Regions from separate parts of the Streptomyces sp. NBC_00005 genome, predicted to be linked through region 1. Evidence: riboswitches for the same ligand, from Rfam matches in the RefSeq annotation. Region 1 holds a riboswitch; each other region holds the start of a gene.
What was found. A riboswitch is a leader RNA that binds a small molecule or an ion and turns the genes downstream of it on or off. The one in region 1 is predicted to bind cobalamin.
Positions count from the first base shown of each region.

Region 2: another riboswitch for cobalamin. It lies ahead of OG303_RS07470 (ABC transporter substrate-binding protein); the one in region 1 lies ahead of OG303_RS18330 (ribonucleoside-diphosphate reductase subunit alpha).
Region 3: another riboswitch for cobalamin. It lies ahead of OG303_RS45730 (CbtB-domain containing protein); the one in region 1 lies ahead of OG303_RS18330 (ribonucleoside-diphosphate reductase subunit alpha).

Region 1 is NZ_CP108316.1:4,011,947-4,016,689, reverse strand. Features, by position in the region: gene OG303_RS18330 (ribonucleoside-diphosphate reductase subunit alpha) at 1-2,226, opposite strand, end outside; cobalamin riboswitch at 2,350-2,520, opposite strand; gene mctP (monocarboxylate uptake permease MctP) at 2,856-4,484, opposite strand; gene OG303_RS18320 (DUF3311 domain-containing protein) at 4,481-4,743, opposite strand, start outside.
Region 2 is NZ_CP108316.1:1,524,428-1,529,170, reverse strand. Features, by position in the region: gene OG303_RS07480 (esterase/lipase family protein) at 1-249, opposite strand, end outside; partial or broken gene OG303_RS07475 (allantoin permease) at 1,138-1,449, opposite strand; cobalamin riboswitch at 1,640-1,854, shown strand; gene OG303_RS07470 (ABC transporter substrate-binding protein) at 1,909-2,955, shown strand; gene OG303_RS07465 (FecCD family ABC transporter permease) at 2,952-3,965, shown strand; gene OG303_RS07460 (ABC transporter ATP-binding protein) at 3,962-4,743, shown strand, end outside.
Region 3 is NZ_CP108316.1:10,005,838-10,010,580, reverse strand. Features, by position in the region: gene OG303_RS45740 (acyl-CoA dehydrogenase family protein) at 1-237, opposite strand, end outside; gene OG303_RS45735 (CbtA family protein) at 400-1,164, opposite strand; gene OG303_RS45730 (CbtB-domain containing protein) at 1,190-1,411, opposite strand; cobalamin riboswitch at 1,447-1,600, opposite strand; gene OG303_RS45725 (histidine phosphatase family protein) at 1,696-2,271, shown strand; gene OG303_RS45720 (ferredoxin) at 2,320-2,691, opposite strand; gene OG303_RS45715 (TetR/AcrR family transcriptional regulator) at 3,175-3,783, opposite strand; gene OG303_RS45710 (discoidin domain-containing protein) at 3,811-4,743, opposite strand, start outside.

The DNA of each region.
Region 1 (4,743 bases):
CTTCAGTCCGGACTTCCAGGCGTACGCGTACATCGAGGAGAGCTTGCCGATGGTCGGCGTCTCCAGGAACAGGTTCAGGGACTGGGACTGGTCCAGGTACGGCGTGCGGGCCGCGGCCATGTCGATCAGGCCGCGCTGCGGGATCTCCCACGCCGTGCGGTACAGGGCCCGTACGTCGGCCGGGATCCAGGTGAAGTCCTGTACCGAGCCGCTCGCCTCGCGCAGCGCCTCACGGGTGCGGGCGTCCCAGACGCCCAGTTCCTTGAGGTCGTTCACCAGGTACGAGTTGACCTGGAGGAACTCGCCGGACAGCGTCTCGCGCTTGAAGAGGTTGGAGACCTGCGGCTCGATGCACTCGTAGACGCCCGCGATGGACGCGATGGTGGCGGTGGGGGCGATCGCGAGGAGGAGGGAGTTGCGCATGCCGACCGCCGCGACCCGGTCCCGCAGGGCCGCCCAGCGCTCCGGCCAGGTCAGCTCCACGTCGTAGTGGTCGGGGTGGAGGACGCCCTGCGCCGTACGGGTCTTCTCCCAGGCCGGCAACGGTCCGTTGCGTTCGGCGAGTTCGGCGGAGGCCTCGTACGCGGCGAGCATGATGCGCTCGGCGATGCGAGTGGAGAGGGCCTTGGCCTCGGGGGAGTCGAAAGGCAGGCGGAGCTTGAAGAAGACGTCCTGCAGGCCCATCGCACCGAGGCCGACGGGGCGCCAGCGGGCGTTGGAGCGGCCTGCCTGCTCGGTCGGGTAGAAGTTGATGTCGACCACGCGGTCGAGGAAGGTGACGGCCGTGCGGACCGTCTCGTCCAGCCGCTCCCAGTCGATGTCACCGGTCGCCGTGTCGACAAAGGCACCCAGGTTCACCGAACCCAGGTTGCAGACCGCCGTCTCGCCGTCGTTCGTGACCTCCAGGATCTCGGTGCAGAGGTTGGAGGAGTGGACGACGTGGCCGGGCTCGGCGGTCTGGTTGGCGGTGCGGTTGGCGGCGTCCTTGAAGGTCATCCAGCCGTTGCCGGTCTGCGCGAGGGTGCGCATCATGCGGCCGTAGAGGTCGCGGGCCGGGATGGTCTTGCGGGCCAGTCCCTCGGCCTCCGCCCTGCGGTACGCCGCGTCGAACTCCTCGCCCCACAGGTCGACCAGCTCCGGCACGTCCGCCGGGGAGAACAGCGACCACGGCTGGTCCGCGTTGACCCGGCGCATGAACTCGTCCGGGATCCAGTGCGCGAGGTTCAGGTTGTGCGTACGGCGGGCGTCCTCACCGGTGTTGTCGCGCAGCTCCAGGAACTCCTCGATGTCGGAGTGCCAGGTCTCCAGGTAGACCGCGGCCGCGCCCTTGCGCCGGCCGCCCTGGTTCACGGCGGCGACCGAGGCGTCGAGGGTCTTCAGGAACGGGACGATGCCGTTGGAGTGCCCGTTGGTACCGCGGATCAGCGAACCGCGGCTGCGGATACGGGAGTACGACAGCCCGATGCCGCCGGCGTGCTTCGAGAGGCGGGCGACCTGGTGGTAGCGGTCGTAGAGGGAGTCCAGCTCGTCCAGCGGGGAGTCGAGGAGGTAGCAGGACGACATCTGGGGGTGCCGGGTGCCGGAGTTGAAGAGGGTGGGGGAGGAGGGGAGGTAGTCGAGGTGGCTCATGAGCCGGTAGAGCGCGGCGACTTCGTCGACGGAGCGGATCGTGTCGTCCTCCGCCAGACCGCTCGCCACCCGCAGCATGAAGTGCTGAGGCGTCTCGATCACGCGACGGGTGATGGGGTGCCGGAGCAGATAGCGGCTGTGCAGGGTGCGCAGGCCGAAGTAGCCGAAGCGGTCGTCCGCCTGGGGGTCGACGAGCGCGTCGAGGCGTTCGGCGTGGACGCGGACGAACTCCGCCGTGCGGTCGGCGATGAGCCCTTCCCGGTGCCCGACCGCGACCGACTCGGTGAAGGACGTGACGCCCTGCGAGGCGGCCTCCGCGGCGATGCTGATCGTCAGCAGACGCGCGGCCAGCCGCGAGTACACGGGGTCCTCCGAGATGAGGCCGGCGGCCGCCTCCGTGGCCAGTTCGCGCAACTCCGTCTCGTCCGCGCGGGCGGACCGGCCGCGCAGTGCCGCGGCGGCGACCCGGCCGGGGTCGGCGTCGCGGAGGTCGGCGGTCAGCTCGGTCAGGGTCCGCAGCAGCGCGGTTCCGGGACCGTCGGTCCCGGCCTCGGTCGCCTCGGTCGCTGAAGCCGGTTCGGCTGGCGCGATGGTCACGGTGGGGCTCTCCCTCGCTCGGCAGTGGGCCAGGCGGAGGGCAGGAGGCAGCACGCGAGCGCGCACGGCGTCGCGTCCACCGGCCCATTCCACGAGGCCCGGACGTCAGGGCACCCGGACCGGAGGGCCGGGCACGCTGTCGGCAGGTCCTCGGACTGACGCTCGTACACGGCTGCCCCAGGGGCAGACATGCACAAGTACACCGTTGCGGGACAGTTCCGGATTCGCACCGGATTCCCCTGCGACGACAGCGAGCATGAGCATACATCTTGTGCCGGGTGGGAACAGCACCCCCATATGTTGTGTCGTGGCGACTTCGGAGAGTGTCAGAACGTCAACTCATAGGTGAGCAGCGTGAGGTCGTCGTGGTCCGCGAGCGGCTGCCGGTCCCGCTGGGGGCACGGACGAAGCCCAGGTGCTCGTAGATGCGGTGGGTGCCTTCCCGTGCGGGGTCACGTCGTGCAGTTCATCGCCGGGATCACCGTGTTCACGCGGGTGTGTGCACGAAGAGCGGGCCGCCGGTGGTCTTGCTTTCCGGCGGCCCGCTGCGGGTTGTGTGTGGGTGGTGGCTGGTCGCGCCCACGCGGCGGAGCCGCATGTCGACGCAGCCCCCACCCACCTTTGGGGTGCTAGTGCGACGCCCCTGCCGTAGCCGGCGGCAGTTCCGCCTGGACTCCCGGGTCGCCCGCGTCCGCCGTGTAGTCCTCCGGGTTTGTCTCGTCGACGCCCTCCGGGGCCTTCAGTGCCTTCAGGGCGAAGGTCAGGACCACCGTCACCACCACGTTCAGTACGAAAGCGGTGAGGCCGATGTAGCCGATCTCACCGATGCCCGGGATCTCCTTCGACGAGCCGCCGAAGTGCTTCTGCGTCGGCGAGGCGACGCCGTACGCGGCGAGGGTGCCGTAGACCATGCCGACCGCCCAGCCCGCGAGCAGCGCCCAGCGGTGGAACCAGCGGGTGAACAGGCCGCCGACCAGGGCCGGGAAGGTCTGCAGGATCCAGATGCCGCCCAGCAGTTGGAAGTTGATCGCGACCGTCTTGTCCATGGTGAGGACGAAGGCGAGCGCGCCCACCTTCACCAGCAGCGAGACCAGCTTGGAGACCTTGGTCTCCTGCGCCGGCGTCGCGTCCGGCTTGATGAAGTCCTTGTAGATGTTGCGGGTGAAGAGGTTCGCGGCCGCGATGGACATGATGGCCGCGGGCACGAGCGCGCCGATGCCGATCGCCGCGAAGGCCACGCCCGCGAACCAGTCCGGGAACATGTCCTCGAAGAGCTGCGGGATCGCCAACTGCCCGTTGGTGACCTTGACTCCGGCCGCGATCGCCATGAAGCCCAGCAGGGCGAGCAGGCCCAGCATCAGCGAGTACAGCGGCAGGATCGTGGTGTTGCGGCGGATCACGTCACGGCTGCGGGACGACAGCGTCGCCGTGATCGAGTGCGGGTACATGAAGAGCGCGAGCGCGGAGCCCAACGCCAGCGTGGCGTACGTCCATTGGCCCGGCTCGCCGGGGGCCAGCGCGCCGCGTGGCGCGCCCGTCGCCGGGTTGGTCTGTGCGAACGCCGCGCCCGCTTTGGCGAAGATGTCGTCGAACCCGCCCAGCTTGATCGGGATGTAGATGATCGCCACCGCGATGACGAGGTAGATCAGCCCGTCCTTCACGAACGCGATCAGCGCGGGAGCCCGCAGGCCCGAGGAGTAGGTGTAGGCCGCCAGCACGCCGAACGCGATCAGCAGCGGCAGGTCCTTCACGAACCAGTTGGTGTTCTCGCCGCCGCCCACGCCCATCACGTCAAGGACGGCCTGGATGCCGACCAGTTGGAGCGCGATGTACGGCATCGTGGCCAGGATGCCGGTGACGGCGACCGCCAGCGACAGACCCTTCGAGCCGAAGCGGCCGCGCACGAAGTCCGACGTTGTCACGTACCCGTGCTTGTGCGAGACCGACCACAGCCGCGGCAGGAACGTGAAGATCAGCGGATACACGAGGATCGTGTACGGCACCGCGAAGAAGCCGGCCGCGCCCGCCGCGTAGATCGCCGCGGGAACGGCGACGAAGGTGTACGCCGTGTACAGGTCGCCGCCGAGCAGGAACCAGGTGACCCAGGTGCCGAACGACCGTCCGCCCAGGCCCCATTCGTCGAGGCTCTGCTCGTTCTCGGCCTTGCGCCAGCGTGCCGCCAGGAAGCCCATGACCGTGACGGCCAGGAAGAAGAAGATGAAGACGCCGAGTGCGACGCCGTTCACGCCGTCCTTCACTGCGACGCACCGCCCTTCTGCGCGGCGCGGGCGCGCTGGTCACGCTGCCACAGCTGGTACGCGATCACCGTCAGTGCCGTGGAGATCAGCACCCACAGCATCTGGTACCAGTAGAAGAACGGGATGCCGATGAACGCCGGGTCCACCTTGGCGTACGAACCCACCCAGAGCATCGCCACGAAGGGCGCGAGAAGACAGAGTGCGATGACCACCCTGACCGGTGTCACCACCGGTGGTCTCGCTTCGGACACATCTGACA
Region 2 (4,743 bases), 2.5 Mb from region 1:
GGCGGAGGGCTTGCAGGCGAAGTCGTTGGCCCCGGCAGGAGAACGGTCGGGGTTGGTGACGGAGCCGAGCGCGGCCGGGCCCCAACTGAGCGCTCCCAGGCGGCTCAACGGGTTGGCGGGTGGCGCGGGCGAGGCCTCGGCGGCAGCATGTCGCGACGCCGGGGCCGCGGCGGATGCGGAGGGGACGGCGGCGGTCAGGCAGGCTGCCGCGGCCAGGACTGCACCTGCGGCCTTGAGGATTCGGCGCATCACGGTGCGCACCTCCTGGTGACGGGTGGTCGGGGGGCTTTCGAAGTGGCCGCCCCAGCTTCGACAGCCGCCGCGCAGGGCTCGTGCACGGCGCGCCAGGTGCGCCCGTTCGGCGCACGCACGGTCAGCCGGGAGGGCGGCGGCCCACCCGCTGCGGGCGGGGCGGAGTCGTGGGGAGGCGGCCGTGACCAGGAGGGTCGGTCGCACTGAAAGCCCAGGACCCAGGTGTCGTCGGCCAGTTCGATGGGGCCCGGGGGCATGGGACCCAGGGACATGGGGGCGGGTGGAGCGGAGAGGAAGTGGCCGCGCGCCGCGGTGACCTCACCCGCGTACCGTGCGCCGTGGTGCTGAGGTGGGGGGTTGAGCGGCTGGGCGCGCAGTTGGGCGCCAAAGACGGCGAGGTCGACTCCCGTACCGGGGAGGGGAGTTGAGGCCTGCTCGCCGGTTGCGAGGGCGGTGATGCCGGGATGCTCGGTGATGGCGGGCCGGAGCAGGCCGTCGAAGCCGGACAGCGGACGGCGGGCGGGTCACCACCTCAACGGCGGTGGGGAAGGTGGGGCTTCCCCAGAGGAACCCGAGGCCGGGGTGCACGGCTCCGGCGCCGGTGGTTCGTGCCGCCCCTGTACCGGGTCGGCCCGTAGGTAGCTCCCGGCTGCGGGCACCGACGTGCCCAGTCGTACGGCCGCGTCGGCCGTCCCATCCGGACGTGGGGTGCGCGGGCGTCGGTGTCGGAGTGCACCGCTACGGTGCGCAGGCCCAGCGCGGGCGCGGAGCGAATGATCCGGTCCGCGACCCGCAGGGTGTCCGACTCGGACGGCTCCCTGGCGTAGGGATGTGGTCCGGCGGAGCGGGCGGGTGTGTCGCGTGCCCCGCCGCCCGCTCCGTGGGTTATGCCGTCGCCTGCAGCACGTGGTCTCCGACCTTGTCCGTGCTCAGGCAGAGCGAGCAGACCACGGCGCCGTGGGTGGCGCAGGCGGTCAGGTCGGGGCGCCCGTAGGGCTGGTGGCAGACGTGGCAGTCAAGGGTGACCGCGCTCGGGTTGCCCTCGGCGTCGAGCAGGGGATCGTCGATGCCGTCGTCGGTGCGGCGCAGGTAGTACTTGCCCTTGGTGACGATCGCCATCAGCGGGGTGAAGACGAAGGCGATGACGGCCGCGGCGACCGGGGAGTACGGCTGGAGGGTGTCGCCGAGGGTTAGAAACCTCTTGTTTCCGAAGGCCTCGCGCGTGGTGAACGGCTCGTTTCCGAGATCTCACCCGACCTCCGCCCGGCCTCGAACGGCAGGGGAGGGACCGGTCACCCGGTGACCAAGGGCCAGTTGTGCGATCGCGTGGCCGCCCGCACGACTGGCTCGTGCGACTCGACCGCACGACTTGGCCGTACGACGATCTTGATAGTGTCGGGGAGCCAGTCGAGCCACATCCGAGGCCAGGGAATCCGGTGCGAAACCGGAACTGACGCGCAGCGGTGAGGGGGACGGGCGGGGCATGCGACGCCACTGAAAGGAGTCCGTGTCGGCCGGAGGGCCGGGGCGGACGAGCACCGGGAAGGCGCCCCGTCCGGACGAACCCGAGTCCGAAGACCTGCTGGCACCTCCGCGCCCCGTGCGGGGAGGACGTCCGTAGGCCAGGCTCCGCGTACGAGCCCCGACAACCGAGGCATGCCCGTGCTCCGTTCCACCCGCCGTACCGCCGCTTTCCTGCTCGCCCCCGCCCTGCTGCTCACCGCGTGCGGTGGCACGGGCAGCGACGAAACGGACGCGGGGGAGTCCGCAGACTCCGGCTACCCGCGCACGTTCGACAACTGCGGCCACAAGGTCACCCTCAAGTCCGCCCCGAAGCGGGCCGTTTCCCTCAACCAGGGCACGACGGAGATGCTGCTCTCCCTCGGTCTCGCCGACCGCATGGCCGGCACGGCCACCTGGACCGATCCGGTGATGAAGGGCCTGGAGAAGGCCAATTCCACCGTCGCGCGCCTAGCCGACAACAACCCCTCCTTCGAGAAGGTCCTGGACGCCGAACCCGACTTCGTCACCGCGTCGTTCGTCTCCACCCTCGGCAGGGGTGGCGTGGCGACCCGCGAGCAGTTCGAGAAGCTGGGCGTGCCCACGTATGTCTCGCCCTCCGACTGCTCGGCGGGCAAGGACAACGACAGCGGCGGCGACGGCTCCCGCAGCAAGCCCCTCACCCTCGACGCCGTGTACGGCGAAATACGCGACCTGGCCCGCGCGTTCGGGGTCGAGAAGCGCGGGGAGACGCTCGTCGCCGAGCTGAAGGACCGGGTGCGCACCGCCCACGCCGGGCTGGACGCCTCCGACGTCTCCCTCATGTACTGGTTCGCCAACTCCCAGTCGCCCTACCTCGCCGGCTGCTGCGGTGCCCCCGGCGCCATCACCCGTGCCGTCGGAGCGGAGAACGCGTTCTCCGACACCCACGACGAATGGCCCCAGATCAACTGGGAGACCGTCGCGGACCGCGACCCCGACGTCGTCGTTCTCGGCGACCTGACCCGCAGGTCCCAGACCGCGGAGACCGCGAAGGCCAAGATCCGCTTCTTGGAGACCAACGCCGCCACCCGCAACCTGACCGCGGTGAAGAAGAAGCGGTACATCCTGCTGAGCGGGCAGGCGATGAACCCCTCCATCCGTACGGTCGAAGGGATCGAGGAGGTCGCCGCGGGGCTGCGCGACTTCGGGCTCGCCAAGTGAGCGCCCGCACCCTGGTGTTGACCGGCGGCGGACTGGCCGTGCTGATCGCGTCGATCGCCGTCGCCGTGACCATCGGCCCGGCCGACATCTCCACGGCCGACGTGTGGGCGTCGGTCGCCGCCCATCTCGGGCTGGGCGAAAGGACGTTGGCGCCGCTGCGGGACGGCATCGTGTGGGACCTGCGCATGCCGCGCACCCTGCTGGCCGCGGTGTGCGGGGCCGGGCTGGCGCTGTGCGGCGCGATCATGCAGTCCCTGCTGCGCAACCCGCTGGCCGATCCGTTCGTCCTCGGCGTGTCCTCGGGCGCCTCCACCGGCGCGGTCGCCGTGGTCGTGCTCGGGGTGGGCGGGGGAGCGGTGTCCCTGTCCGCGGGCGCGTTCCTCGGTGCGCTGCTGTCCTTCGCACTGGTCCTGGTGCTCAGCCACACCCTCGGCGGCACCACGGACCGGGTCGTGCTGTCGGGGGTGGCGGCCATGCAACTGTTCTCCGCGCTGACCTCGTTCGTCGTGCTGACCTCGGCGGACGCCGAGACCACGCGGGGCGTGCTGTTCTGGCTGCTCGGCTCGCTCAGTGGAGCCGGCTGGGGCGAGGTGGTGCTGAGCGCCGTCGTCCTGGCCGTCGTCCTCGTGGTCTGCCTCGGCCACGCCCCGACCCTGGACGCGTTCGCCTTCGGCGAGGAGGCCGCGGCGAGCCTCGGCGTACGGGTGGCCCGCACCCGGCTGATCCTGCTGTGCGCCACGGCGCTGCTCACCGCGGCGCTCGTCAGCTGCGCCGGGGCGATCGGCTTCGTCGGACTGGTGCTGCCGCACGCCGCCCGCGCCCTCACCGGCCACGGCCACGCGCGGCTGCTGCCCGTCACCGCGCTGAGCGGCGCGGTCTTCCTCGTGTGGGTGGACACCGCCGCCCGCACCGTCATCGACCCCCAGGAGGTCCCGGTGGGCGTGGTGACGTCCCTCATCGGCGTACCGGCGTTCGTGGCCGTGCTCTACCGCACCCGGCGGCGGACGTGAGCCGCCCCGCTCCGGCAGGGCAGCAGCCGCCGTCCGGGCTCCACGCCGACCGTGTCGGTCGCCGCGCCGACGGCCGGCTCATCGTCGACGGCGTCACCCTCGCCCCGCAGCCCGGCGAGACGATCGGCCTGCTCGGCCCCAACGGCTCCGGCAAGTCAACTCTGCTGCGACTGCTCGCCGGTGTCCTCGCGCCCTCCGCCGGGGTCGTCACCCTGGACGGCCGGCCGTTGCCGCAGATCGGCCGCCGCGCCACCGCCCGGCGCGTCGCCACGGTCGAGCAACATGCCGACACCCAGACCGAGTTGACCGTCCGCGACGTCGTGGCCCTGGGCCGTATCCCGCACCGCCGCGCCTGGTCGGCCGCCTCGCCCACCGACACCCGGGCCGTCGCCGCCGCCCTGGAACGCACCGGGCTGACCGACCGGGCCGACCAGACCTGGCACACCCTGTCCGGCGGCGAACGCCAGCGCACCCAGATCGCTCGCGCACTCGCCCAGGAACCCCGCGAACTCCTCCTCGACGAGCCGACCAACCACCTCGACATCCAGCACCAGCTCGAACTCCTCGACCTGATCGCGGCCCTGCCGGTCACCACCGTCATCGCCCTGCACGACCTCAACCTCGCCGCGATGTACTGCGACCGCCTCCTCGTACTCCAGGCCGGTCGCGCCGTCGCGGAGGGCACACCCACCGACGTACTGACCCCGTCCCTCATCGAAGAGGTCTACGGCGTCCACGCCGACGTCAGCCACGAACCGGGCCACCCGGTCATCCGCTA
Region 3 (4,743 bases), 6.0 Mb from region 1:
CTCGTCGAAGAAGATGAACTGCTCCATCGCACTCAGCCCGCGCCCGCCGTACTCCTTCGGCCAGCCCACGCCGAGCCAGCCGTCCGTCCCCAGGCGCCGGATGGTTTCACGGTAGAAGCGCTTCTGGGCGGCGGGGTCGCCGTGCCGGGCGTAGGCGTTGTCCGGCACCAACTCGGCGAAGTACGAGCGCAGTTCGGTGCGCAGCCGCTGCTGCTCGGGTGTGTATTCGAGGTGCACGGCGCCTCCAGGCTCCCAGGACCGGTCCTGACGACGCACACCGTAGAACGTGTTTCAGAAATTGGGAATGGCGAGGCATGCGGAAAGGGCCCCCGGTCGTCCGGGGGCCCTTTCCGGTGGAAGCCGGCACAAGCCGGTGGACGTGCTCGGTGGTGGAAGTGCTCAGTGTGCGACGGGAGTTGCCCGGGCGTCGGCCGATGCCACGGCCGCAGCGGCCGTTTTCGGAGCCAGCAGCCGTTCCGCGAGCACCCCGAAGACCAGCCCGAAGGAGGTCCACAGGGTCAGCTGGACGGCCAGGGCCGCCAGGCGGAACTGCCAGAGCAGGGAGGCGGAGAAGTCCTTGGGGACCTCGTTGACGGCCGGCAGGAAGACGTACGCGAGTCCGACCGCGAGGACGAAGAACGCGCCCGCGGCGAGCGTCGCGTTCCAGTTCCCGAGGCGGGGCGCGAGGCGCTTGCCCAGGATCACGGTGGCGACGGCGAGCAGCACGCTCAGGACCACCATCAGGAAGTACAGGGTGGTGCGCTTGCCGATGGTGTCGGGGTCACCGACGGACGGCGGGTTGGCGGGGTACTTCAGGAACGGCACGAGGTACACGGTGATCAGGCCGGCGGCCGCGAGGAGCAGCGCACTGGCGCGCGGTCCGAAGCGGCCGATGCGGCCGAGCGCGAAGCAGTACGCGAGGGCGGCGATGCCGCCGAACGCGATGCCGTAGACCAGGACACCGGTGGACAGGCCCGCGGTGGACTGCATCGTGCGGCTGACGGCTTCGACGCCGTGTTCGTGCGAGTGCGCCTCTTCGTAGGCGATGGCCGCGTCCACGCGCGGTTCACCGAGGAAGTAGGCGACGACGAGGGCGAGCAGGCCCGCGGTCAGTCCCGCGAGCATGCCGCGCACCAGAAGGTTGCGAACGGTTGCCGAGTTCATGGGCTCGTAGGTTTCCTCGCCGCCGTCAGTGGCAGGGGAAGCCGAGCAGGTGGCGGGCATCGTGCACCCACTCGTGCACGTTCTCTCCGCTCGTCACGGAGGTGGCGCCCTGCTCGGCGCCGACGAAGTAGAGCAGGACCAGCATCAGGATGCCGAAGAAGACCGCCCAGGGAGCGATCGCTCCGATCGGCAGCTTCGTGGGTACGGCTGTGGGTGTGGTGGTCGGCTGGGCGACAGACTGCGCCATGGCAGGCCCTCCTGGGGAACTCGCGTCCCGTCTCGGTGGTGCACAGGACGACGGGCGGGTCTGACTCGCCCGGCACACACCCAGGGTGCGTGCCCGGCATACAGTGGCGCGACCGTGCCGGAATTCCACCGGCTTCCGCTGTGCCGTCGTCAATATCGACGAGAAGGTACCGCGAAGCAGAGGTGGGGCCAAGAGCGCACGGGACGGCGGTGAGCGCCCCTGCGGAGCCGATTTCGCCGTCAGGGCAAGGGATCCGGAGGGAAGTTGAGCGCGGAAGTGGACGCATGACGAGCCGAGTGATCTTGATCTCACCCGCGATCACGGCGGCCCTGCGCGAGGCGCGCTTCGACGACGGCTGCCCCCTCGACGACTCCGGGCTGAGGCAGGCGCGGGCGGCCGCCGGCACGCTGCCGGCGGCGGATCGGGCCTGGGTCTCCCCCACCGTGCGCTGCCGCGAGACGGCCGACGCGCTCGGCATCGACGCCGTGGACGCAGCGGAGTTGGCGGGGCTGGACGCGGGCCGCTGGCGTGGGGCGACGCTGGCGGAGGTGAGCGAGCAGGAGCCGGAGGCGCTGGCCCGCTGGCTGTCGGACCCCGGGGCCGCATCGCACGGCGGGGAGTCGGTGCGGGCGCTGTGCGGCAGGGTGGCGACCTGGCTGGAGACGGCCGCGCGGGCGCCGGGCCGGTGCGTCGCCGTGGTCGAGCCCGAGATCGTACGGGCGGCCGTGGTGCAGGCTCTCGGGGCTCCGGAGTCGGCGTTCTGGCGCACCGACGTCCCGCCGCTGGCGGCCGTCGAGCTCAGCGGCAGGTCCGGGCGCTGGAACGTACGGCTCGGGCGGCCGCTCGGCGCCACCGACTGAGCGTCGGTCCGGTACGGCGGGACACGGACCCTCGCCCGGCCGCGTGCGTCAGTTCAGAGTGGCGAGGAAGTCCGTGCACGCCTGTGCGCACACCCGGCCGGCCTTGGCGCCGTCCTCGGCACCGGACTGCCGGTCGAAGACGTGCGCACACTCCAGACAGACGGTGCGGCACCACTCCACCTGGATGCGGATGCCGGCCTCGTCCAGTCGATTCTGCTCGGACAGCACACGACAGGTGGCGTCGCACACCTCCGCGCACATGATGCCCTTGCGTCGTACGAGTTCCTGCTCCTGCGTCCCGTCCGGATCCACGAGACTCGCGCGCAGGGCACACGCGCGTGCGCACTCGGTACACGCCTGCGCGCAGGCGAAGCGGTCTTCCAGGAACCGGAAGAGCTCCTGCTGGGTCGTCGAAGTCACACCGGGCGGGTAGCCGGTGCCGATCGTGTCAAACACCGGGAATCGCGGCATGCCCCGCCCACGCCGAGGCGAGTCGGTTCCTGCGGGGTCCCACGGGTACTCGCGCCCATGAATACCGCATGGATGGACATCGTCGCAGGTCGCAGCGCTCTCGGGATCTGCCTCGCCGTGGCGGGCGCGGCGGTCGTGGCGCTGTTGATCGGCGCCTGGGTGTGCCCTACGCGACGGTCGCCGGAAGGGCGGATCCGGGCGCTCGGGGCCGAGTGCGTGAGGGCGGCAGCCCGCTGCCCGACTGACGCGAGCGGGTCGAAGACGTGGCTAGGGCCCTTCTGATGGATCTCCGTGGAAGAAGGAGCGGCGTTCGGTGCGTGCGATCGGCGTGCGGCGTGGAGGGTCATGTGGCGGAGCCACCTGGCCCTCCACGCCGTGCGGTGAGCGTGCGTGCCGGGCGTCGCGACGCCGCGGAGATCCATCAGAAGGGCCCTAGGCCCGGTGAGCGTCGTCGTGGACCAGGCCGGCGATGTGGCTGGTGACCGTGTCGAGGATGTCCGTCCAGGCTGATTCATCACCGAGTACGAGGTAGTTGAGGGTCAGCCCGTCGGTCATGGCGGCGAGGTAGCGGGCCAACACCGTTGCCGGGACGGCGAGTTGAAGGTTCATGTTCCGGCGCAACTGGTCGATGAGTTCGGCATAGGCGGCGCCGTACAGCTCGTACTGCCGTCGGGCCAGGTGCTCGAAACCCGGCTCGCGCAGGGCGTATTGGGTGAGTTCGTAGGTGAGCATGTGCTCGTCGGGGTGGGCGCGGACGTGGTCCCAGTACGCCTGGAAGCCGGCCCGGACGGTCTCCACGAGCGTGGCCCTGGGCCGTAGGGCCTCCTTCACCACCTCCACCGAGTGGTCGGTGAGGGTCGTGATGACGGCCTCGACCAGGGCCTGCTTGGAGTCGAAGCAGTAGTGGAAGACGCTCAGGGACACGCCCGCCTCGGCGGCGATGGACCGGGTCGTCGTCTTGGCGACGCCGTCCCGGGCCATCGCCCTGATCGCCGCTTCCGTCAGCTGTCTGCGCCGCTCGGCCGACGGCAGTCGTGCCATGTGTGTCCTCGGGTGTGGTGACGGATCTCAGGCGCTGTGGACGCCCACTTCGTAGAGCGAGTATCCCCAGTCGGTGCCGCGGTCGAGGCCGTGGACCCGGACATAGCGGGCCGGTGTGCCGGTGAAGCGGGCGGTGTCCAGGCCGCCGTCGCCGGACGTCGTGGACCAGACGGTCTGCCAGTCGGTGCCGTCGGTGGAGAGTTCGATGCGGTACGACTTGCCGTACGCGCGCTCCCAGTCGAGCGTGACCCGGCCGACGAGGTTGGTGGAGCCGAGGTCGACCTGCCACCACTGGTCGTCGCTCCAGTCGCCGGCCCAGCGGGAGTTGTCATCACCGTCGACGGCGCGTCCCGGCTGGTAGCTGGTGAACGGGTTCGACTCGGACGAACTGGCCGTGGCCGTCGCGTCCTTGGCCAGGTTGACCGATGCCCGGTGCTGCTCGGTCGCCCCCCATGTGCCGAGGTAGGACTCGGCGCCCCGCAACAGGTCGTTCACCACGTCCTGGCCGCCGACGAGCCGGATGTCCTCGATCCAGTCGGGGATCATGCCGACGTCGGCGGCACCGTCGGTGTTGAGGTCGAAGGTGCGCTCACCGGTGGTCTGCCGGTCGATGACCGAGCCGCCGTCGGCGCTCTTGAAGGGGTACGTGACCTTGTTCGCGGCGTCCGCTCCGCGCGGTGCGGGATGGTCGCCGATGCCGTTGAAGTCGGTGCCGTAGCCGTAGCCGACACCGTACTTGTCGCGCAGCGCCTTCGTACGGTTCGCCTCCGCCACGAACCCCTCGGAACCGTGCATGTACTGGGCGACGAAGCCGCCGAGCGAGTAGACGCGCTCCGTCCAGTTCAGGTCCATCCAGCTGTGCGAGGAGATCACGCCGGGGTAGGACGCGGCCTCGAAGATGTCCAGCGCCTGGCCGACGGCCTTGACGCTCATGTGGTCGATCTCCAGCATCATCTTGCG